3 regions of the Aurantimonas sp. A3-2-R12 genome follow, and region 3 is predicted to be linked to each of the others. Evidence: riboswitches for the same ligand, from Rfam matches in the RefSeq annotation. Region 3 holds a riboswitch; each other region holds the start of a gene.

Region 1 (7,561 bases), on a different contig from region 3:
TATGCGAAGGATCTCTGCCGGGCCGTGAGACCACCGCATCTTTGTGAGAACAACGGGCGGATCCATGCCTGCCATTTTCCGCTGAACCAGCCAGCGGAACGCCTGCGAAAGGGAAAATGAATTGAGTTACGGCATCTATATCGGTCGGTCGCATACGGCGACCGGCATCCCCTATCTCGCGGGCTACGGGGACGAGCCGTCCAGCCATTGGCTCGACATCTACCCGCGGCAGGACCACACAGAGGGCGCGACAATCACGGTCGGAGTGACGCCGCAGGCGGACATGCCGGGCCATCTGTCGGGAATTCCCCAGGCGCCCCGGACCTTTCGCAACATGCGCGTCAACTACAGCCACTATCTCGGCGTTCCGGCGCCGCTGACCAACGGGGGGCTGAACGAGCATGGGGTCGCGGTGCGTGATATCTGGTCGAACTCCAGCAAGGCGCTCGTCGAGATCACGCCTAAGGATCAGACCGGGCCGAACTACTCCGATCTCGCGCGCATCGTGGTGGAGCGCGCGCGCTCGGCGCGGGAGGGAGTCGCTCTGATCGGATCGCTGATCGCCAGTCATGGCTACTCTACCTACGGGGGCAATTCACACATCATCGCCGACCCCGATGAGGCATGGGTGGTGATCGAGTTTGCCGGCGGACTGGGCCTCTGGGTCGCGGAACGCCTTGGCGACGACAGCATCCGAGCGTCCCGGCCGGGATACATCGGGGTCATTCCCGAGGCGCCCGACGCGGACTTTCGGTTTCCGCCGCATTTCATCAGCACCGCGCGTCAGCGGGGCTGGTACGATCCGTCCGAGGGTCCGTTTGACGTCAACCGCATCTACGGAGATGGGAAAGGCCCCTGGGTGGGTGCCGTATGGATCGAGGAAGAAATGCACAGCCGTGCGTCGCGCCGCGAAAAGATCGGGCTCGCCGACGTGTTCTGGTCGATTTCGACCGAACGCCTGACCGGCGACACAGCGGGCTACGGGCAGGTCGTGCCTCTGGAACATCCCGCCCATCCCGAACTGAGGATGATGTGGCATGCCCCGGTCGGCCCGGTTACTGCCCCACTGATGCCTGTCTGGCTCTGTCAGACCTCGGTGCCGCCAGCCTATCGTCAGCACCGCTATCTGACCTCGGGCGAGAGCGCGCGGTTCCTTGATCGCCGGAAAGAGACCCAGAACCCAGAAGTCGTATCGCGCGTCCCTCAAGGGATCGAGACCGCCGACTCTGCGGCCTACGAATTCAAGCGGCTGATGCACCTGGCCTTTCAGGAACAGGAAAAGCTGCTCGGCGACGTGGGCAGCCACTGGCGCAATATCGAGGCGCTGATCTGCGAGGAGCTCGCCGCCGTTCAGGAGAGCGCTGCGATCCTTTGCGATGCTGGCAAGAGCACGCTGGCGTCACACCTGCTGACAGAGTTCAGCGAAAGATGGTTCGATCGCGCCCTTGCCGACTGCAAGGCGCTCAGCGCAGCAGCCTACGTGACCTTGCGGGCTTCTGACAATCTGAACCTGACCGACGTTCCCCTCGCTCCGCCTCAGGTGTGGTGACGCGGTTCACGGGCGGGGACGAGGTCTTTGGGTCAGCGGGTCAGCGGGTCCACGCGGAGTATTTCAAGATTTCCGAGGACGGCATGGTTGATATCAAGGTATCAGTACTGGACTATGCTCAGGCACCCGCCGTGGCGAGATCGTACTGGACGGATTTGGCGGCTCCGGCACCACTCTGATCGCGGCCGAGCGCACCGGCCGCGTGGTGCGGCTTGTGGAAACGCCGGGCGAGGTGAAGGGGATGGTTGAAGCTGGTCGAGGCGGTACCGATCAGCGTCAGCCGATCGGTCGCTCCGGCCAGCGCCGCCAGTACCATGAGCGGATCGAGCGTCTCGGACGGATGATGCTCTGGACGGTCCTGCAGGCAGAGGCTGTCACCCAGAAAGAGGCCGTCGAACCCGGCGGCCTCTGCCTCCCGCGCGCAACTCAGCCAATGCGACAGTTCGAGCGGTGCGGTGGCGCGCATGCCGGGGCTGCGCCAGGCCGCCTCGTGGCTGCCATGCCCAAACAGGACCGCATTCAGGATCACTCGTCCATCCAGCTCTGGTCGAACCAGTCCGCGACATCTCCCGGCCACTCCAGCGGTGCGCCGCTCGGGTCCTTGAGAACGCCGCTGTCGAAGAGGAATTGCGCCATCTCGGCGAAACGATCGGCGTCGATCTTGCCCACGGGGACGTTGCTGTCCCGCATGTAGCCGCCCGCGACGATCTTCTCCATCGAGCCTCGCACCAGCTCCGGGTTCGGGAAGTCGCCGGCGGCGATCAGCAGCTCCGCCGCTTCCTCGGGATGATCGACCGCCCATTCGTATCCGGCCTGCGTCGCTTTCATGAAGACCGTCACCGTCTCCGGATCGTCCTGCAGGATCTCGGCACGGGTGCCGATGTAGCCATTCTGCTGATCGGGGACGCCGTAGTCGGCGTAGGTGAAGGAAGACTGCTCGCGCCCCAGAAGCTCGCTGTTCACGCCTTCCCAGGTCGCGACCTCGAGCGTGAAGTCGACGCGCCCCGTCGCCAGCGCCTCGTATGCGCCGGTGCCCAGCGTCACCGTGTCATAGACCGGCTCGCCTCCGTCGTTGCGGATCATCGTCCCGATCAGGGCGTCCTCCCAGGCGCTGCCGAAGCCGGCATAGGTCTTGCCCGAGAGATCCGCCGGGCGGGTGATCGCTTCGTTGGCGCTGTTGTAGACCAGCCGCCCGGCCTCGTGCTGCATCGTGGCCCAGAGGGCGATGATGTCGGCTCCGGCGGGGCGCGCGCTCATGAAACCGAGCGAGGTCATATAGGCGAAATCCGCGACATCGGCGGCCAGCAGCGCGGTCGAGCTGGTGTCCGAATAGGGCAGGATCTCCACCTCCAGCCCGGCCTCGTCGTAAAACCCGCGGTCGCGTGCGACGATCAGGCCGACGTGGTTGGTGTTCAGCGTCCAGTCGAGGGCGATGGTCACCTTTTCCCGGGCCTCGGCGGCGATTGGCAGGGTCAGGCAGGCTGCGAGCAGCAGATTGCGGATCATCGTATCACTCCTTGAGTAGCAGGGTTCTGAGGGTCGTGCGGATTTCGGCCAACGCCACTTCGCTCCGCCTCTCGCGGGGGGTGGTGATGGGGATGTCGGCGACAAGGGGGCCCAGCCGCGCCGACATGACGAGGATGTGGTCGGCCATCTGTGTAGCCTCGTGTAGATCGTGGGTAACCATCAGGACACCGCGCAATGTCTCGGCCAGACGAGCGCAAAGCCAGTCCTGCATCCTGAGCCGCGTCACGGCGTCCAGAGCCGAGAACGGCTCGTCCAGAAGGACGAAACGGCTGTCCTGCACGATCGTGCGCAGGAACGCCGCGCGCTGGCGCATGCCGCCCGAGACCTGGTCGGGATAGAGATCTTCGCATCCCGACAGCCCGAACGGGACGAACAGGTCCGCGACCTTCTCGCGCGCGGCCCTGCGCGGCAGTCCCGCCATCTCGAGCCCGAGCGCCGCGTTGTCGGTGACGGTCAGCCAAGGAAACAGAGCGTCGCTCTGCGGCTGATAGCTGATGCTCGGATGCGGGCGCAGGATCGGTGCGCCGTCGAGCGTGACCCTGCCCTTTGCCTCGATGCCGGGCGGCAGGATGCCGGCGAGCCATTTGAGCACGGATGTCTTGCCGCAGCCCGAGGGCCCAATCAGGCAGGTAATCCGCCCCTCCCGAAGCTCGCACGAAAAATTCGTGACCAGCGTCCGCGCCTCCACCCGGACCGTCAGCCCCTCAACCCGCAGCATCGCGCCCTCGTCGGTGGCCGTGTGCGGTGAGTCGTTCGATCAGACGCAGCGCACCCAGGAGCAGCAGGGTCAGGCCGGCCGAGACGACGACGGCGGCAAGCACGAGATCGGCGCGGAAACTGTTCTTGGCGGTGAGGATGTAGATCCCGAGCCCTTGCCGCGCGCCGGCATACTCGGCGAAGATCGTCGCGACAATGGCATAGGTGGCCGAAATCCTCAGCCCCGCGAAGAACGACGCCCGCGCCACCGGCAGCGTCGCACGCCGAAAGATGCGGAGTTTGCCGGCCCGCATCGAGGTCAGGAGATCCAGATAGGCCTGCGGCACCTGGCCGTAGCCCGACAGCAGGCTCACGAGGATCGGGAAGAAGGTGACCAGGATGACCAGAAGCACCTTGGGCAACAGCCCGAAGCCGAACCACAGGATCATCAGCGGCGCCAGTGCGACGAGCGGAATGGTCTGGCTGGCGACGAGCAGCGGCATCAGGCCGCGCTGGAGCCAAGGGCTGAAATGCAGGGCGACAGAGGCGGCAAAGGCGAAAAGGACCGAAGTGGAGAAGCCCAGCGTGGCGACCCAGATCGTGCTGAGCGCATGGGGCCCGATCCGCGCGCGCTCGACGATGAGGGATCGCAGCACGTCCGTCGGCGCGGGCAGCACCAGCGGTGAGACCCCGGCAAGCGCGCAATAGACCTGCCAGGCCAGTAGAAGCGCCGAAGCGATCAGCACTGTCGGCAGGATGTGTCGCAGGGATTGCATGACGTCTCCGGACGCGAACCGGCTGTGCGACGGGCGGGGTCAGGCGAAGCTGGGGCTGTTGACGGAGGCTGTCAGGTCGATCGTGACATGTCCCTCGGCAGGACCGAAGCGCAGGAACGCCTGCCGCACCGTCTCGAACACCGCGCCTGCATCGCCGCGCAGCCGCGTGCAGAAGTTCTTGGACTTCAGGAAAGTGCCCGAGCCTTTCAGAAACTCGATGCAACCGTAGATCTCGTCCATGTGGCGGTCCTGGCCCAGCACGTAGAGCGAGAACTGGACGTCGATCCCGACGCCGAGATCCGGCGCGCCGGCGACCGCGTCCCGCGCCAGAGCCTTTCGCTCCTCGAAGGTTTCATCCTGTGCGCGCGCCAGCGTCTCGCAGCGGCAACTGGGATCGTCGGGTTCACCGTAACATCCCCGCGACAGGGTGACATGCATCGTGACATGATCGGGCTGCCGCGCGGCGGCAGCAAACAGATCCCGGATCGCGTCGATCAGCGGATCGGGCGCGCCGACCATCAGGGTCGACATGTCGTCCGTCTCGATCCGCAACTCACTGTAGTAGGGGGTTAGAGCGGCGAGCCCCGATGTGATTACGTCCACGAACTCCGACGTCATCGGATAGAGCGACACCTGCGCGCCTATGAACATGTTTCCTCGCTCCGCCGGCATTACCCGGATCAGCTGTGAAGGGTTCGCGCGGTCTCGCGCATCTCAGCCCCGAACGGAGCACCCCTGGCCATGTCCGCAGATATGTGGCCAGTCGCAGCAGAATGTCAATTCGAGACGAGGCGGATCGTTCTGGCCTCGAATAACTGCGCCCGCCGCACTGCGACCGAATGTGTGCGATGCAGCATCAGTCATAGTGGGCTCCGAGCGGTCATCCGCTATAGCGGTGTTTCTTGTACGTCGGCGCGGTCCTGCTCATGCCCCCCCCAACTACACAAAGATCCTTGCCAAGGAAACAACGTGACATCGCCCAAAGTAGTGTTAGAGTCGGTCCGGAAAGTTATTCATTTCAAACAGAGCCTTCGCATCATGAAGCGGATAGACGCCAGTTTGAGGAAGGCGAGCGCGCTGCGCGACAGGTTCTCGAAGTCTTTGGACAGCCTGCGGCATTGAACCGCCCCGGGTTTCCCGGAGACCGTTTGGTTTGAGTTCTACGCGGCGATCGGCATGGCCTCAAGCTGGGCGTAGTATGCGGCTTCCGCCTCGGCGGGAGGAATATTTCCGATCGGCTCGAGCAGGCGGCGATTGTTGAACCAGTCGACCCATTCGAGGGTGGCGAACTCGACCGCTTCGAAGCTTCGCCACGGGCCGCGTCGATGGATTACTTCGGCCTTGAACAGGCCGTTGATCGTTTCGGCCAGGGCGTTGTCATATGAATCTCCGACGCTTCCGACAGAAGGTTCGATGCCGGCCTCGGCCAGACGCTCGGTGTAGCGAATACTGACATATTGGGATCCGCGGTCGGAATGGCACACGAGGCCACCGCCGGCGAAGGGCCGCCGGTCATGGAGCGCCTGCTCCAGGGCGTCGAGGACGAAGTCGGCGTGGGCCGTTCGTGAGACGCGCCAGCCGACAATCCGGCGGGCGAAGGTGTCGATAACAAAGGCCGCGTAAACGAAGCCACGCCAGGTGGCGACGTAGGTAAAATCGCTGACCCACAGGGCATTCGGCGACGCAGCCTGAAACTGCCGGTTCACCAGGTCCAGCGGACAGGGCGTAGCCTTGTCGCTGATCGTCGTCTTCACCGGCTTGCCGCGAACGACGCCCTTCAGGCCAAGGCTTCGCATCAGTCGGGCAACGGTGCGGCGGGCGACATCAATGCCTTCACGCTTCATCTGGCGCCAAACCTTGCGAACGCCGTAGACGCCGAAGTTCGCTTCGAAGACACGGCGAATATCCTGGCAGAGTTCGTCGTCGCGACGTTCGCGGGCCGGGCGACGATCAGGATCGCGGTTGCGAGCCGCGTGCTCGTGATACGTCGATGGGGCGATCGGCAGAGTGAGCCATGTCGCGCCATTGGTCCGAGCGACAATGGCGAACGGCAGATCGGCTCGACCCCATAGACGTCACGATGGTTGTCGATGAACGTCGTCATCGTCTGAACGGGCGGTCGAGCTCCGCCTGAGCAAAATACGCCGATGCCTTACGCAGGATCTCGTTGGCCTGCCGCAACTCGCGGTTCTCTCGTTCGAGAGCCTTGATCCGGTCGCGCTCATCGCTCGTCTGACCGGCGCGAACGCCCTGGTCGCGTTCGGCCCGGCGAACCCAGTTGCGCAGCGTCTCGCCGGCACAGCCGATCTTCGCCGCAATCGACGATATCGCCTCCCACTGCGAGGCGTGTTCGCCTTGATGCTCCAAAACCATTCGGACTGCCCGCTCGCGGACCTCCGGCGAATATCTCTTCGATGTCTGTTTCGTCATCATGACCCCATTCAGGAAATGAGGTCTCCGGGAAACCCGGGGCGGTTCAGTGCTGTCGGCCGCCCGGCGATTGGCGCGCAGGTCGAAAGGTTCGCCCGCGTTGGTCGAACCGCTCATCACGTCTTGCCCATGCTCCAGACGCACGGGCATCGACTCGCCGGTCAGCGCCGACTGGTCGACCATCGCGCGGCTGTTTTCGACTGTGCCGTCGACGGGCGCCACGTCCCCCTGCCGGATCAGCAGAAGATCGCCAGGCTCGACGTCATCCAAGGGCACGTCGTCGAGCGCGCCGTTGCGGTGGCGCGTCGCGGTGCGAGGCACACGAGAGAGAAGATCGCTCATCTCTCGTCGGGCGCGACCCTCGGCGAAGCTTTCAAGGAAGGTTCCCCCCGAATACATCAGCGCCACGACCGCCGCCGCGAGCGTTTCGCCAAACAGCAGTGCCGCCGACATCGACAGTGCGGCGACGATGTCCAGCCCGACCTCGCCTTGCCGCAGACTCCGGACGATCTCCACGACCAAGGCGGCGAGGACCGGCAGGATACCCGCCGCCCAGATCGTATCCGCCAGTTGCGACAGATCG
Region 2 (7,561 bases), on a different contig from region 3:
TTGACGTTGAGGCTGAAGCTCCGCTCGTTCGCGGCAACGCTCGCCTGAACGGATTCCAAATCCCTGTAGACCAGATAGTTCGCGACCACCGTGGTCACGATAATCGCGGCGAACGCGATCAAAAGTTTCCGCGAGATGCGAATGTTGTTCAACGTCATTTTTCTCTCTCTTCCCGCGATAACGCGAGTAGTACTGTCGGTCAGCCTATCGCTTTGGATTGGTTAACAACCACTTAACCAGATCGGCGCTCACCGAGCGGAACGTGTTCCGCCGGCAGGTGTGTCTTGCCGCTCGCCAAAACTTCAGCCTTGAGGGGGATCCTTTCCGAGACAGGGGCAACATCGTCGAAATTGATTACGAATTCGTTCTTGGGAGCCTGCTCGGATGCCCCTGTGGCGTCCTTCCGGAAAGATCGAATCCGATAGTATTATGATAAGAAATGAAGATTTTTCGGAAGACTTAGGGAAACATTTCCAGCCCTTATTCGGCAGGTATTTGCCTCGTCCGGAGATTGCGCCGAAACACGACCCGCCTTCATCGGAGGGAGAAATGGTATCCAGGCCAACTTTACGACGAATCCGGAGAATGTCGTTCCGCAACCCTGCCAATCGGGAGGAGAAAGATCGGCCGCCGAAGCAAAGACGGTCATCCGATATGCGCGTTCTCTTTGACGACCGCACGTTCAAACCATTCGTCCATCTGGATCTTCCCACTGCGGCAAGATGTCGCGAGGGTTTCGCCACTCGCCAGAGCGATAGCAATCCGCGTCGACAGCATGCAGCCGGTGCCGCGAATCGCGACCGGGCGACGCGGCGAGGCGAAGCGATCCGGCGTGTCGCCGCCGGACTGAAACAGCAGATCCACCGCGGCGTCGCCTTGGTCATGGCCGCCCTTGACGAGCACAGCCTTTGTGCCGGCCCCAAGGAGGACGCCCGCCTGCTCCGAGATCGTCGCGGGCGGCGCGGCGTCCAAGATCGCCGCCGCCAGAATTTGAAGCTCGGGCAGATTCGGCGTCAGCAAGGTTGCCCGCGGGAGCATCCGCTCGATGAAGACCGCCATCGCCGCATCGTCGAGAAGCCGGCGGCCGGAACTCGACGACACGACCGGATCGATAACGACGGGCAGGTCAGTGTATTCAGTCAGCGCCGAGGCGACCGCTTCGACGGTGGCCGCCGAGCCGAGCATACCGATCTTGATGGCGCCGACTGCCCCATCCTCCAGCGCCAGCCGGATCTGCTCGCGCAGAATGTCCAACGGAACCGGATGGATGGCGGTCACCTGACGGTCGGATTGCGCCGTCACCGCCGAGAGTGCAAACCGCAGCGTGGCGCCAAGGTCATGCGCGGCGCGAATGTCGGCGGCGATCCCGGCCCCGCCGGAGGAATCCGAGCCGGCGATCGCCAGCACCACAGGCGAGGCGCTCAAGCGCTGTCCGTCCCTGCCGCTTCGGGCTCTCCGCCCGCGCGCCAGCGCCGGGTCGCAGCGATCCATTCGCGGGTCCGCCCCTCCGGGTCGGCGTTTCGGGTGATGTCGGTAACGACGGCGGCGCTGTCGGCACCATTCTCGAACACCTCACCGAGCCGCGCGACAGTGAGGCCGCCGATCGCGACCAGTGGTATGTCGCCGATCGCCGCGCGCCAGGCGGCGAGCTTTGCCGGGGTCTGCGGCGCCCAATTCATCGCCTTCAGAATGGTCGGCCAGATTGGGCCGAGCGCGACATAGTCGGGCTCGGCCGCAAGCGCGGTTGCAAGCTCGACCCGGTCATGGGTCGACAGGCCGAGCTTCAGCCCGGCGCGGCGGATGGCGGCACGATCGGCATCGGCCAGATCCTCCTGCCCGAGATGGACGACATCGCAGCCCTCCTCGATCGCCAGGCGCCAGTGGTCGTTGACCACGAGCTGGCAGGCATTGGCCTCGCACACGTCCCTTGCGCGGCGAATTTCGGCGCGCAGCCGCCGCGCGTCCATCGCCTTGGCTCGCAATTGCACCAGTCTGACGCCAAGCGGCACCAGCCGCTCGACCCAGTCGGCGTCGTCGACGATCAGGTAAAACGGATCGAGCCCGATCCGCGTGCCCCCATCCATTGTCGCGCTCATGCCAGCAGCGCCCTGCCCAGCACCGGCGTCGACGGCGCGGCCATGTCGCGCGGCTCCAGCGCGCCCGCCTCGTAGCCGAGCCGCCCGGCCTCGACCGCCAGCGCGAAGGCGCGCGCCATCGCGACCGGATCGCCGGCCTTGGCGATTGCGGTGTTGAGGAGGACGCCGTCGAAGCCGAGTTCCATCGCCTCGGCCGCATGCGAGGGCACGCCGAGACCGGCGTCGACGATCAGCGTCACCTCCGGAAAATGCGCCCTGAGGCTGCGCAGCCCATAGCGGTTGTTGAGGCCCCTGGCCGAGCCGATCGGTGCGCCCCAGGGCATGAGGACGCGGCATCCGGCTTCGATCAAGCGTTCGGCGGCGACGAGGTCCTCGGTCGTATAAGGCAAGACCTCGAACCCCTCGGCGACGAGGATTCGCGCCGCGTCGACCAAGCCGAAGAGATCGGGCTGCAGCGTGTCGGCCTCGCCGATCACCTCCAGCTTGACCAGCGTGGTGTCGAAGATCTCGCGGCCCATCTGCGCGGTCGTCACCGCGTCCTTCACCGTATGGCAGCCAGCCGTATTGGGCAGCACCTGCACGCCGAGATCGCGGATCAGGTCCCAAAAGCCTTGGCCCGCCTTCGCTCCGGCACTCTCACGGCGGAGCGAGACGGTGACGAGTTCCGCTCCGGAGGCGCGCACCGCATCGGCCATGATCGCCGGCGACGGATAGAGCGCGGTGCCGAGCATCAGCCGCGAGGCGTGGTGGCGTCCGTAAATGTTCATCGACAAATCTCCTAGCCTCCCTGCATGGGCGCGACGATTTCGATCGCATCGCCGTCGACGACCGGTGTCGCCGGTCGGTCCTCTTTCGCCACGAAATCACAATTGCGCGCGGTGGCGACGACCGCGTCCGCCAGCCCGAGTTCGACCAGAAGAGCATCGAGTGTCGTCGCCGCGACCTCGCGCGGTTCGCCGTTCAGCTTGATCGTCATGCGGCGACCCTCCCGCTCTTGCCGAGCGCGAGATCGGCGGCCCGCCCCGCAACGTCCGGCGCCAGCAGAAATCCGTGGCGGTAAAGACCGTTGACCGAGATCACCCGTCCCTGCCGCGTCACCCGTGGCAGGTTGTCGGGAAAGGCCGGCCGAATCCCGACGCCGGTCTCGAGGATCTCCGCCTCGGCGAAAGCCGGGTGCAGCGCGTAGGCGGCCGACAAAAGCTCGACCGCCGAGCGCAGCGTGATCGCGCCCCGGTTTTCGCTCTCGATCATCGTCGCGCCAACCATGAAGATGCCGTCCACACGCGGCACGACGTAAATCGGCTGACGCGGATGCAGGAGACGGACCGGCCGCGACAGCATCACCTCCGCCGTCCGCAGCAGCACCATCTCGCCGCGCACGCCGCGCAGCTCCGGCAAGGCCTCGCGGGCGGCAAAGCCACGGCAATCGATGACCGTTTCGAGGCCCGCGGACGCAGCGCGCCCGTCCTCACCGAAATGGAATGCGACCCCCATCCCCTCCAGCCGCCGGGCCAGCGCCTTCAAGGCGCAGCGCGGGCACAGATGCGCCTCTTCGGCAAACAGCAGCCCTGCCTGGAACCGCCCGGCGAGGCTGGGCTCGAGCTCGGCGATCTCCTCTGCCCCGACACGGTCGAAATGGTCGGTGCGCCGGGCAAAACGGTCGAGCTCCGCCCGGTCGCGCGGCGGCGCCAGGACCAGGCTGCCCTGCCGCGCCACACCGGGGACGCGGGCCGCCCACCAGTCGGCGGCGCCGGCGCCGAGCCGGACCACCTCGGGCTCGGCGCTTTCGCGCTCGCACCACGGCGCCAGCATGGCGCCGGCGAGACGCGACGCCGCGCCCTCCCCGATGGCGGCGCCACGCTCGAACACCGTCACCGAAGCACCCCGCTCGGCGAGCACGGTGGCGGAGGCCAGCCCCGCGACACCGGCGCCGAGAACCGCGATCTGCATCGGCCTACTCCGCCGCTTCGCCGGCCGCGTTCGCCGGCATATAAAGATCGCCGCCCTCACGGTATTTGCGGGCCATCTCCTCCATCCCCTCTTTCTGCGCCTCGGCGCGGATATCGTGGGAGATCTTCATGGAGCAGAATTTCGGGCCGCACATGGAGCAGAAATGCGCCGTCTTGTGCGCCTCCTTGGGCAGCGTCTCGTCGTGCAGCGAGCGCGCCGTTTCCGGATCCAGCGAGAGGTTGAACTGGTCCTCCCAGCGAAACTCGAATCGGGCCCGCGACAGCGCGTCGTCGCGCAGCTGCGAGGCCGGGTGACCCTTGGCGAGATCGGCGGCGTGGGCTGCGATCTTGTAGGTGATCACCCCGACCTTGACGTCGTCGCGGTCGGGCAGGCCCAGATGCTCCTTCGGCGTCACGTAACAGAGCATCGCCGTGCCGAACCAGCCGATCATCGCCGCGCCGATGCCGCTGGTGATGTGGTCGTAGCCCGGCGCGATATCGGTGACCAAGGGCCCGAGCGTATAGAACGGCGCCTCGCCGCAGACCTTCATCTGCAGATCGACGTTTTCCTTGATCTTGTGCATCGGCACATGGCCGGGGCCCTCGATCATCACCTGACAGTCCTTGGCCCAGGCGATCTGCGTCAGTTCGCCGAGCGTTTCCAGTTCGGCGAACTGTGCCTTGTCGTTGGCGTCGGCGATCGAGCCCGGACGCAGGCCGTCGCCGAGCGAGAAGGACACGTCGTACATCCGGCAGATGTCGCAGATTTCCTCGAAATGCTCGTAGAGGAAGCTCTCCTTGTGGTGGTGCAGGCACCATTTGGCCATGATCGAGCCGCCGCGAGAGACGATGCCGGTGACCCGCTCGACGGTGAGCGGGATGTGACGCAGCCGCACGCCGGCATGGATGGTGAAATAGTCGACGCCCTGCTCGGCCTGCTCGATCAGCGTGTCGCGATAGACCTCCCAGGTCAGATTCTCGGCGATCCCGTCGACCTTCTCCAGCGCCTGGTAGAGCGGCACGGTGCCGATCGGCACCGGCGCATTGCGGATGATCCACTCGCGGATGTCGTGGATGTTGCGGCCGGTCGACAGGTCCATGACCGTGTCGGCGCCCCAGCGGATCGACCAGACCATCTTCTCGACCTCTTCGGCCATCGACGAGGTCACGGCCGAATTGCCGATATTGGCGTTGATCTTGACCAGGAAATTGCGCCCGATCGCCATCGGCTCGAGTTCGGGATGGTTGATGTTGGCAGGAATGATCGCCCGGCCCGACGCCACCTCGTCGCGCACCCATTCGGGGGTGATGAAATCGGGGATGGTGGCGGAAAAGGGATGACCGTCCCGCTCCAGCTGGGCCTTGGCCTGCTCGCGCCCGAGATTCTCGCGGATCGCGACGAACTCCATTTCCGGAGTGACGATGCCGGCGCGGGCATAGGCGATCTGGGTGACGGCCTTGCCGCTCTTCGCCCGCAGCGGTGCATGGGAGACAGGAAAGGTCGGAACGCGCTTGGCGTCGGAGGTAACGCCATTGTCTTCCGGCCGGACCACCCGGCCGGCATAGTCCTCGACGTCTCCGGCCGCGAGCGTCCAATCGCGCCGCTTGCGGGGAAGGCCGGCGGCGATATCGGTTGTTGCCGTGTCGTCCGTATAGGGACCGGAGGAATCATAGACAGTGACCGGCGGCTCGCCGGCGGTCGGATGCACGGAGATCTCGCGCATCGGGACGCGGACTTCGGGGTGGAGCGTACCGGCGCGCCAGATCTTGCGGGATGCTGGCAGCGGGCCGCTGGTCACGGTGGGGGCAATAACGGTGGGAGTCTGGGCGTTCATAGGCTCTCCTGTTCGACAAGGAGATCCAGTTCCGCGGTTTGGGTAAGATTGGGCCGCTTCACACCGGGGTTTCCCGATGCCTCTTCCCCGATTGTCGTCGCCAGAGAACGCGCCGCGTAGGCGGCGGGTCGTCAAAGGGGAAAACGGATCGGGAAGCGGCTCACTCCATCCCTACGCCAGTGTCAACTGGATCAGGTTCGTAGGGTCGCCGCGCGCTTCTTGAGCCGTCGGCCTCTCAGTTCCTTGCCGGAACTCCCCTTGGACGAGCAAACGCTATCAATTCAGCGGCCAAAGTCAACGGCGATCTGCGCCGACCTGGAGACCGGACCGCCAAATGTCGTGAAAGCACCGCGGAAGCGCCTATTCCTTCACCGCGCCGGTCATCGACGAGACGTAATAGTCGACGAAGAAGGAGTAGAGGATGACGACGGGGAGCGAGCCGAGCAGAGCCCCGGCCATCAGCGCCCCCCATTCGTAGATGTCGCCGCGCACAAGCTCGGTCAGCACGCCGACCGGGATTGTCTTGTTCTCCGACGAGGAGATGAAGGTCAGCGCGTAGATGAACTCGTTCCAGGACAGCGTGAAGGCGAAGATGCCGGCGGAGATCAGGCCGGGCACGGCCAAAGGCAGCACCACCTTGGTCAGGATCTGCCAGCGCGTCGCCCCGTCCACCAGCGCGCTCTCTTCCAGCTCGAAGGGGATGGTGCGGAAATAGCCCATCAGCAGCCAGGTGCAGAACGGGATGAGGAAGGTCGGATAGGTCAGGATCAGCGCCAGCCGGGAATCGAAGATGCCGACATTGAAAACGATGAAGGCGAGCGGAATGAACAGGATCGACGGCGGCACGAGATAAGCGAGAAAGATCAACAGACCGGTGACCCGCGCGCCGGTGAAGCGCACCCGTTCGATCGCGTAGGCGGCGAAGACCGAGGCGGCCAGCGCAATCGCCGTCGAGGCAACGGAGACCAGCATGGTGTTCCACAGCCAGCCCGGATAGGAGGTCTCGAAGAGCAGGAAGCGGATATGCTCGAGCGTCGGCTTGACCACCCAGAACGGGCTATAGTCGGTATAGTTGGTCAGCTGGTGGTTCGGTTTTACCGCCGTGATCGCCATCCAGTAGAATGGGAACAGCAGCACGAACACGAACACCGCCAAGGGCAGATAGACCACGAGGATGCGGCGCGGCAGCGAGTTGAACTGCTGCATGCCTTCGGTGTCGTCATGCACGGCGACGGTGCGGCCGGGAAGCGTTTCTTGGCTCACGGGGTCATATCTCCTCAATCGGCCGCGCCCTGCTGCCATTTGCGTCGCTGCAGCCCGAAGAACGAGAACAGGATCGCGGCGAGCAGGAAAGGAATCATGGCGACGGCGATCGCCGCGCCCTCACCGAGCTGGCCGCCGGGAATGGCGCGCTGGAACGAGAGCGTCGCCATCAGATGCGTCGCGTTGACCGGGCCGCCGCGCGTCAAGACGTAGATCAGCTGGAAATCGGTGAAGGTGAACAGCACCGAGAAGGTCATCACCACGGCGATGATAGGCGTCAGCAGCGGCAGGGTGATCTTGGTGAAACGCTGCCACGGCGTCGCGCCGTCGAGCGCCGCGGCCTCGTTCAGCGATTGCGGGATCGTCTGCAGCCCCGCGAGCAGCGAGATCGCCACGAACGGAATGCCGCGCCAGACAT
Region 3 (7,561 bases):
TCGGGCGCTCATCGGCGCGATGCGCGGCCCGCGAGCCTCGCTCGGCGACGTCCAGCCGCTGCGCGATCTCGCCACGGTCCGCGGGTTCATATCCGGCCGCGCCCTGCTGGCCTATTTCGACCTGCCCTTCGTTCCGTTCTTCATCGGGATTCTCTATTTCATCCACCCGCATCTTTTCTGGCTGACGCTGGGTGGCGCGACCGTCCTGGCTTTGCTCGCCTGGGCCAATCAGCACGCGATGCAGCGCCCGGTCGGCGAAGCCGGCGAGCAGGCGATGGCCGCGATGCTCGCGGCGCAGTCCTTCGCCCGCGGCGCCGAAAGTATCACGGCGATGGGCATGGTGGGCAATGTCGTGGGAGCATGGGGCGGACAGGAAGCGCGGTCGCTCGACGCGCAGGACCGGCTGAACCGCATCAATGCGATCTATGCCGGTGTCTCCCGCACGCTTCGCATCGGATTGCAGATCGCCATCCTCGGCTATGGCGGCTATCTGGTGCTGGCTGGCGAAATGACCGCCGGGATGATCTTCGCCTCCTCGCTGATTTCCGGTCGCGGACTCCAGCCGATCGACCAGGTCATCGCCGGGTGGAAGCCCGCCGTCGATGCGCGCAAGGCCTGGGGCCGGCTAAGCGTGCTGCTCGCCGTGCTTGGAACCAAGCCCGCCGCGACCGATCTGCCCGATCCCGTCGGGCGCCTGTCGCTCGAGAATGTCGTCGTGTTTCCGCCCAATGCACCGAACGCCGACCCGTTGCTCAAACGGATCTCGGCCGAGATTCCGGTCGGCGACTGCGTCGTGGTGGTTGGTCCCTCGGGCGCCGGCAAATCGACGCTCATGCGCGCCATCGTCGGGGGCATCGATATCCGTTCGGGCGCCATTCGTGTCGATGGGGCCGATATCCGCAACTGGGACAGGGAGAATCTCGGACGCCATGTCGGTTATCTGGCCCAGGACGTTGAGCTCCTACCGGGGACGATCGCGCAAAACATCGCCAGATTCGATCCCGACGCGCATGATGAGGCAATCATCGATGCGGCGAGGAAAGCCGAGGTTCACGACCTGATCCAGCGATTGCCGAAGGGCTATGACACGATCATCGGGCCGGCGGGACAACAATTGTCCGGCGGACAACGCCAGCGCGTCGGTGTGGCCCGGGCATTTTATGGATCGCCGAAGCTGCTCGTTCTCGACGAGCCCAACGCCAATCTCGACACCGAAGGCGAGATGGCGCTGGACAAGGCGCTTGCATCGGCCCGCGAGGCGAAGGTGACGGTGCTCCTGGTCACACAGCGCCGGCCGATTGCCGAACGGGCCGACAAGATCATGATCCTGCGCGACGGGGCCGTGCAGGATTTCGGGCCGCGGCAAGAGGTGTTCGCGCGCCAGGTCCAGAAGGCGAAGGCGGCCCAGGAGGCCGCGCGGGCGGCTTCCAACGATCGGGCGGAGGCCTCGCCGGCATCGTTCCCGGTCGTCACCGGGCGTTTTCCGGCCGTGGTCGCCGGCGGGCGGAACCCCGAGACGGCTGACAGCTGACCGGCGGCTTGATGGCGCGGTCGCCGACAATGGAGCGGATACCCATGACGAAGAACAGCGACGGCTGGGCTAGCGACGTCAAGACCGGAATACGCCTGATCACCGTGACGGGAGTCGCGCTCTCGGCGATCTTCCTGTTGGGCTTCGGGGCTTGGGCCGCACTGGCGCCGCTGGCGAGCGCCGCGGTCGCGCCGGGGGTGGTCGCGGCGGCCGGCAAGAACCAGGGGGGTCCAGCATCTGGAAGGTGGGATCGTACGGAGCATCCTCGTGCGCGAGGGTGAGCGCATCAAGGCGGGACAAGCGCTGTTCGCCCTGGATCCGACAGCTCCCAAAGCGCAACGCAATCGTCTGCAGAAACAGATGGTTGGCCTGGAGGCGCGGACCGAGCGGCTGACCTCCGAGCGCGACGGCCTGGAGATGTTGTCGTTTCCGCCGGTGTTGCGTCAGTTGGCAGGGACAGAAGGCATCGGCGATCTTCTCATCGAGCAGGAACGCGAGTTCACCGCCCGATTGGACCGTCACCGCCAGGAACAGGTGATCATGGGCCAGCGTGTCCAGGCCCTCCGCGAGCAGATCGAGGGGATGACCGCGCAGCAGACGGCGATCGAGCGCCAACTCGAAGTCGTTCGGGAGGAAGTGTCGCGCAAGCGCACGCTGCTGGACAAGGGCCTGACCAATCGCTCGGAATATACCGCGCTGCTTCGCAGCGAGGCAGATCTGGTCGGTCAGGTAGGGCAGGGTGTTTCCAGCATTCTGGCGGCGAAAATCCAGATCGTCGAAGCGCAGGCGCAGCTGGCGCGGCTCGAAACGCAGCGCGTCGAGACCGCGGTGACGCAGCTCAATGAAATCCGGGCGCAGATCTCCGATACCGAAGAACAGCTGCGGTCGGCCGAGGATGTGCTCGATCGCATCATCGTTCGTTCGCCGAGCGATGGGATCATCATCAAGATGAGCGTGAATGCCTCCGGCAGCGTAGTGGGGCCTGGCGATCAGCTCCTCGAACTCCTGCCGACCGGCGAAGATCTCCTCATCGAGGCTCGGGTCTCGCCGCAGGATGTCGACGTCATCTCGCTCGGACAAAGGGCCCGGCTGCGGTTCAGCGCGCTCAATACGCGCACCACGCCGACCGTGGAGGCGAAGGTCACCTATCTTTCCGCCGACCGGCTGATCGACCAGACCACCCGGCAACCCTACTACACCGCCCGGCTCAGCATGATCGACGACCTGCCACCCGAAATCAGCCGCGACCAGATTTATCCGGGCATGCCGGTGGAGGCCTATATCGCGACCGGCGAGCGCACCTTCCTGGAATATCTCGCCAGGCCCATCACCGACAGTTTCTCAAGGGCCTTCCGGGAGGATTGAACCGCTCGGCATCGCCTCACCGCACCGTGGGGTCGGCCTGGGCGATCAGCATCGCTGAGCCCTCCTGCAACCCGACGACGATCTCGCCGAGCGCCTCGTTCGATTGGGTCAGGATCGAATGGAACGGCACGTCGACATCGGCCAGCGGCCATTTCGCGCCCACGACTGTCAGTCCCGACAGATCCGAGAATTTCAGGATCGAGAATTGCGCGCCGGGGGTCAGATCGAAGCGGCGCGGCTCCGGGGACAGCGGCCAACCATGCTCACGGCCGTCGAACAGCTCGACATCGAGGCCGCGCGCGGCAAAGCGCAGCGCCAGGATGAGATGGGCGAAGGTATGGTCGCTGCGTGGACCGCCGAGCGCGCCGACAAGCAGCAGCCGGCTCGCGCCCCGAGCGACCGCCGCGTCGATGGCGAGTTCGCCGTCGGTCTGGTCCTTGTCGCTCGGAAAGGTCTCGCGGGGAATGTCGGAGAATTCGCCGGCCGCAATCGCCGGGCTGGAATCGAAATCGCCGACCCACAGTTCCGGGGTGAGCCCCAACGCCGTGGCATGGCGAATTCCGTCGTCGGCGGCGATCACTCGCGTGCCGGATACTGCATTAGCAAGGGCGGGTGTCGGATCGACGCGGCCGGCAAGAAGGATCGTGAAGCGCATGGCGCCGTGATCTAGCGCGTGGAAGCGGCGAAGGGGAGGGGGAAAACGTGTCCACCCGCTCGAAGCAGTGGCCGTCGGACTGGTTGCCCTTGCCGGTGGCGGAGCTTGCCGCTAAATCTTCGGCAGCTCACACGGGGTGCCTTCGGGCTGAGAGGCGTCGCGCCAACCCGTCGAACCTGATCCGGATCGTACCGGCGGAGGGATTGCGGGCGTTCGCGAGGCCCTCGCGGCGCGGCTCTTCCGACGTCGCGGCATCGAAAGGCCCCGCCATGACTCCCATCCGTTCGCAACTTTTGTCTGGCGCCGCTGTCCTCGCCGCGCTGTCCACTTTCGTGACTCCCGCCGTGGCGCAGGACGCCAAGCCGACGCTCACCATCTATACCTATGAAAGCTTCACGCCCGAATGGGGTCCGGGGCCTAAGATCGAGGCGGCGTTCGAGGCCGTCTGCGATTGCGACCTGAAGTTCGTCGGCCTGGAGGATGGGGTCGCGATCCTCAACCGGCTGAAGCTGGAGGGCGAGACGAGCGACGCCGACATCGCTCTCGGGCTGACCTCCGACCTCATTCCCGAAGCCAAGGCGACGGGCCTGTTCGCCGACAGCGGCGTCGATCTGTCCAAGCTGACGGTGCCGACGGGCTTTTCCGATCCGGTCTTCGTGCCCTACGACTATTCCTATCTCGCCGTCGTCTACGACACCGAGGCTATCGACAATCCGCCGAAGAGCCTCGACGACCTCGTGTCCGGCGATTCCGAGCAGAAGATCGCCATCGAGGACGCGCGGACCTCGACCCCGGGCCTCGGCCTGCTTTTATGGATGAAAGCGGTCTATGGCGAGGAGGCGAAAGCCAAATGGGCAAAGCTCTCCGACCGCATTCTGACTGTCACGCCCGGCTGGAGCGAGGCCTATGGCCTGTTCACCAATGGCGAGGTGCCGCTGGTGCTGAGCTATACGACATCGCCGGCCTATCACATGGTCGAGGAAGGCTCCGAGCGCTATCAGGCCGCGGCCTTTTCGGAAGGCCAGTATCTCCAGATCGAGGTCGCGGGCCTGCTCAAGAACGCCGATCAGCCGGATCTGGCGCGCCAATTCCTAAAATTCATGCTGACCCCCGAAATCCAGTCGATCATTCCGACCACCAACTGGACGCTGCCGGTGATCGACGGCATCGAAATGCCGGAGGCGTTCGACCGGTTGGTCAAGGTGGAGACGCCGCTGTTCATCGATCCCGAGACGGTTGCGGCGAACCGCAAGGCCTGGACGCAGGAATGGCTCGAGGCGATCGGCCGCTGATGCGCCTGGGCGTCCGCGGTGGACGGCGCGGCGGGGCTCGCTCGCGCGCGCGGCCATGACCGGCGCCACCGACCGGACCCTTCGCATCGGCCTCGGCTTTGCCGCCGCCGCGGTCCTGATCGTCTTTCTCGGCGGCGCTTTCGTGTTCCTGCTCGCGGCGACGGGTGCCGTGCCCGATCTGCCGGCGCTCTTCGCCGACCGCTATATCCGGGGCGTCGTGCTCTTCACCCTGGAGCAGGCGGCGCTGTCGACGCTCTTGTCACTTGCCGGCGCGGTGCCGCTGGCCGCCGCGCTCCACCGCGCCCGCTTTCCCGGACGCCGGGCGGTGCTGCGGCTGTTCCTCTTGCCGCAGGCGCTGCCGGTTCTCGTCGGGGCGCTGGCCATTATCACGATCTGGGGTCGCAACGGCGTGCTGTCCGGCGCCTTCGCCGCGATCGGGCTGCCGCGCCTCGACGTCTATGGGCTTGCCGGCATACTGATCGCCCATGTCTTCTTCAACCTGCCGCTGGCCGCGCGGCTGATGGTGGCGGCGCTGGATCGCGTGCCGGCCGAAAGCTGGAAGCTCGCCGGGCAATTGTCCCTGACGCCGCTCGCCACCTTCCGGCTGCTCGAATGGCCGGCGATCCGCGCCAGCCTGCCGGCGGCCGCCAGCCTCGTCTTCATGCTCTGTGTGACGAGCTTCACGCTCGTCCTCGTCCTCGGCGGCGGACCCCGCGCGACGACGCTGGAAGTCGCGATCTATCAGGCGCTTCGCTATGAGTTCGATCCCGGCCGGGCGATCGCGCTGTCGCTCCTGCAAATCGCCCTGACCGCCATCATCCTGTGGTTCGCGACCCGGCTCGGCGGCGATGTCGCGGCTGGTTTCGGGCTCGGCGGCCGGGCGCTGCGCTACGACCGGCCGAGCCGGGCGAGGGCGGCGATGGATGCCGCGATCCTGTCGCTCGGAGTAGCCTTCGTCCTGTCGCCCTTCGTCGCGGTTCTGGTGCGCGGATTGCAGGCGGACCTCGTCTCGCTCGCCGTCGATCCGGCGGTCCGGCGCGCGGCGCTGACCAGCCTGGTCATCGCCCTTGCCGCGGCATCGCTGGCGCTTGTCATCTCGGTCCTGGTGATCCTCGCCCTCGAAGCCTTGCGCGGCGCGCCGTCCGGGGCTCGTCGTGGGCGAGACACGGCGCGCAAGGGGCTGGAGACGGCCGCCAGCCTCGTTCTCGTGGTGCCGCCGATCGTCGTCGGAGCCGGCTGGTTTCTGGCGTTGCGTGAGGTCACCGACGTCTTCGCCGCCGCGCCTTATGTCGTCGTCGCCACCAACGCCGCCATGGCCGTGCCGTTCATCGTGCGGATCGTCGGGCCGGCGCTGGCCGCCGCCAATCAGGCGACCGGGCGACTGGCGGACAGTCTGGGGCTCGCCGGCCTGTCGCGGCTGCGCTTCGTCGATTGGCCGGCCATGCGTCCCGCGCTCGGCCTCGCCTTCGCCTTCGCGCTGGCGATTTCGCTCGGCGATCTCGGCGCGATCGCCCTGTTCGGCAACCAGGACCTCGTCACGCTGCCCTATCTGCTGTTGCAGCGCATGGGGAGCTATCGCACCAGCGACGCGGCCGGTCTGGCGCTGATTCTCGGAATTTTGTGCCTCGGCCTGATGGTGCTGGCCGAGCGCGGGCTGGCAGGCGCGGGAGAAAAGCGATGAGCGAGGTGCCGGCCTTATCCTTCGAAGACGTTCGCCTGGCCTATGAGGGCAGCGACATGCGGTTCGATCTCAAGGTGATCGAGGGCGAATGGCTGGCGGTGATCGGCCCGAGCGGCGCGGGAAAGTCGACGCTGCTCGATCTGGCGGCCGGTTTCGCGACCCCCGATTCGGGACGGGTCGGCATCGCCGGCTCCGACATGAGCGGGGTCGCCCCCGCCGAGCGGCCGCTCAGCATCGTCTTTCAGGAGAACAATCTGTTCCCCCATCTCGACGTGTTTCGTAACGTCGCGCTCGGCATCGCCCCGAATCTTCACCTGTCCGAGGACGACCGGCGCCGCGTCTTGGAGGCGCTGGAGGCCGTCGGCCTTGCGGGTTTCGAAGCCCGTCGTCCCGCCGCGATGTCCGGCGGCGAACGCCAGCGCGTCGCGCTCGCTCGCGCTTTCCTCCGCGATCGTCCGCTGCTGCTGCTCGACGAGCCCTTTGCGGCGCTGGGGCCAGCGCTGCGCAAGGAAATGCTGGGGATGCTGAAGACGCTTCGTGCGGAACGCGCGCCGCGTCCCATGACCGTGGTGATGGTGACCCATCATCCGGACGACGCGGCCGACCACGCCGATCGCGTCGCATTCCTCGATCGAGGCGTGGTGCTCGCGGTGGGGCCGACGCGCGCGATCCTGTCGGGCCGGACCGATCCGCGTGTCGCCCGCTATCTCGGCACAAAGGTTTCTGATTCATGACGCATTTCCGGCAAATTTGCTTGTTAGCCGGGAAGGCATCCATGATGAGGGGGCGCGCCGCGGATTTGCGACGTCGTGTTGCGGATCGATCCTTCCGCGGAGCGTGGCGTTTCGGCTAAGGGTCTTGTGCGAACAGGGCAGAGCTGAATTTCTGCGGCATATTGGCGGGGGCGGTGATCGCACCGATGGAAATGATGTCCGGGGTCTGGTCCGCAAGGCGTGTGACACGCGCGGCGCTTCGCGGCGCGGCGTTGGCCGCGTTGATGGCGGTTGGCGCGTGTACGTCGTTGGAGGCGAGCCTGG

What was found. A riboswitch is a leader RNA that binds a small molecule or an ion and turns the genes downstream of it on or off. The one in region 3 is predicted to bind thiamine pyrophosphate.
Region 1: it holds a riboswitch for thiamine pyrophosphate, as region 3 does, so the genes downstream of both, VSX60_RS19605 (YkoF family thiamine/hydroxymethylpyrimidine-binding protein) here and thiB (thiamine ABC transporter substrate binding subunit) in region 3, are expected to answer to the same signal.
Region 2: it holds a riboswitch for thiamine pyrophosphate, as region 3 does, so the genes downstream of both, thiC (phosphomethylpyrimidine synthase ThiC) here and thiB (thiamine ABC transporter substrate binding subunit) in region 3, are expected to answer to the same signal.

Annotation. Positions count from the first base shown of each region.
Region 1 is NZ_JAYXIH010000053.1:4,910-12,470, reverse strand. It holds gene VSX60_RS19640 (ABC transporter ATP-binding protein) at 1-120, shown strand, start outside; gene VSX60_RS19635 (C69 family dipeptidase) at 122-1,549, shown strand; gene VSX60_RS22640 (LLM class flavin-dependent oxidoreductase) at 1,668-2,078, opposite strand; gene VSX60_RS19620 (ABC transporter substrate-binding protein) at 2,075-3,055, opposite strand; gene VSX60_RS19615 (ABC transporter ATP-binding protein) at 3,060-3,794, opposite strand; gene VSX60_RS19610 (ABC transporter permease) at 3,781-4,548, opposite strand; gene VSX60_RS19605 (YkoF family thiamine/hydroxymethylpyrimidine-binding protein) at 4,588-5,199, opposite strand; TPP riboswitch at 5,189-5,295, opposite strand; partial or broken gene VSX60_RS19600 (IS5/IS1182 family transposase) at 5,562-5,669, opposite strand; partial or broken gene VSX60_RS19595 (IS3 family transposase) at 5,709-6,978, opposite strand; AL1L pseudoknot at 6,540-6,694, opposite strand; partial or broken gene VSX60_RS19590 (P-type ATPase) at 7,027-7,561, opposite strand, start outside.
Region 2 is NZ_JAYXIH010000032.1:41,603-49,163, reverse strand. It holds partial or broken gene VSX60_RS16005 (methyl-accepting chemotaxis protein) at 1-158, opposite strand, end outside; gene thiD (bifunctional hydroxymethylpyrimidine kinase/phosphomethylpyrimidine kinase) at 646-1,425, opposite strand; gene VSX60_RS15995 (thiamine phosphate synthase) at 1,422-2,066, opposite strand; gene VSX60_RS15990 (thiazole synthase) at 2,093-2,863, opposite strand; gene thiS (sulfur carrier protein ThiS) at 2,875-3,072, opposite strand; gene VSX60_RS15980 (FAD-dependent oxidoreductase) at 3,069-4,046, opposite strand; gene thiC (phosphomethylpyrimidine synthase ThiC) at 4,051-5,880, opposite strand; TPP riboswitch at 6,032-6,149, opposite strand; gene VSX60_RS15970 (carbohydrate ABC transporter permease) at 6,241-7,086, opposite strand; gene VSX60_RS15965 (carbohydrate ABC transporter permease) at 7,158-7,561, opposite strand, start outside.
Region 3 is NZ_JAYXIH010000007.1:106,153-113,713, forward strand. It holds gene VSX60_RS05935 (type I secretion system permease/ATPase) at 1-1,531, shown strand, start outside; gene VSX60_RS05940 (hypothetical protein) at 1,576-1,812, shown strand; gene VSX60_RS05945 (HlyD family type I secretion periplasmic adaptor subunit) at 1,799-2,896, shown strand; gene VSX60_RS05950 (thiamine diphosphokinase) at 2,913-3,551, opposite strand; TPP riboswitch at 3,674-3,772, shown strand; gene thiB (thiamine ABC transporter substrate binding subunit) at 3,821-4,843, shown strand; gene thiP (thiamine/thiamine pyrophosphate ABC transporter permease) at 4,899-6,524, shown strand; gene VSX60_RS05965 (thiamine ABC transporter ATP-binding protein) at 6,521-7,258, shown strand; gene VSX60_RS05970 (M48 family metalloprotease) at 7,453-7,561, shown strand, end outside.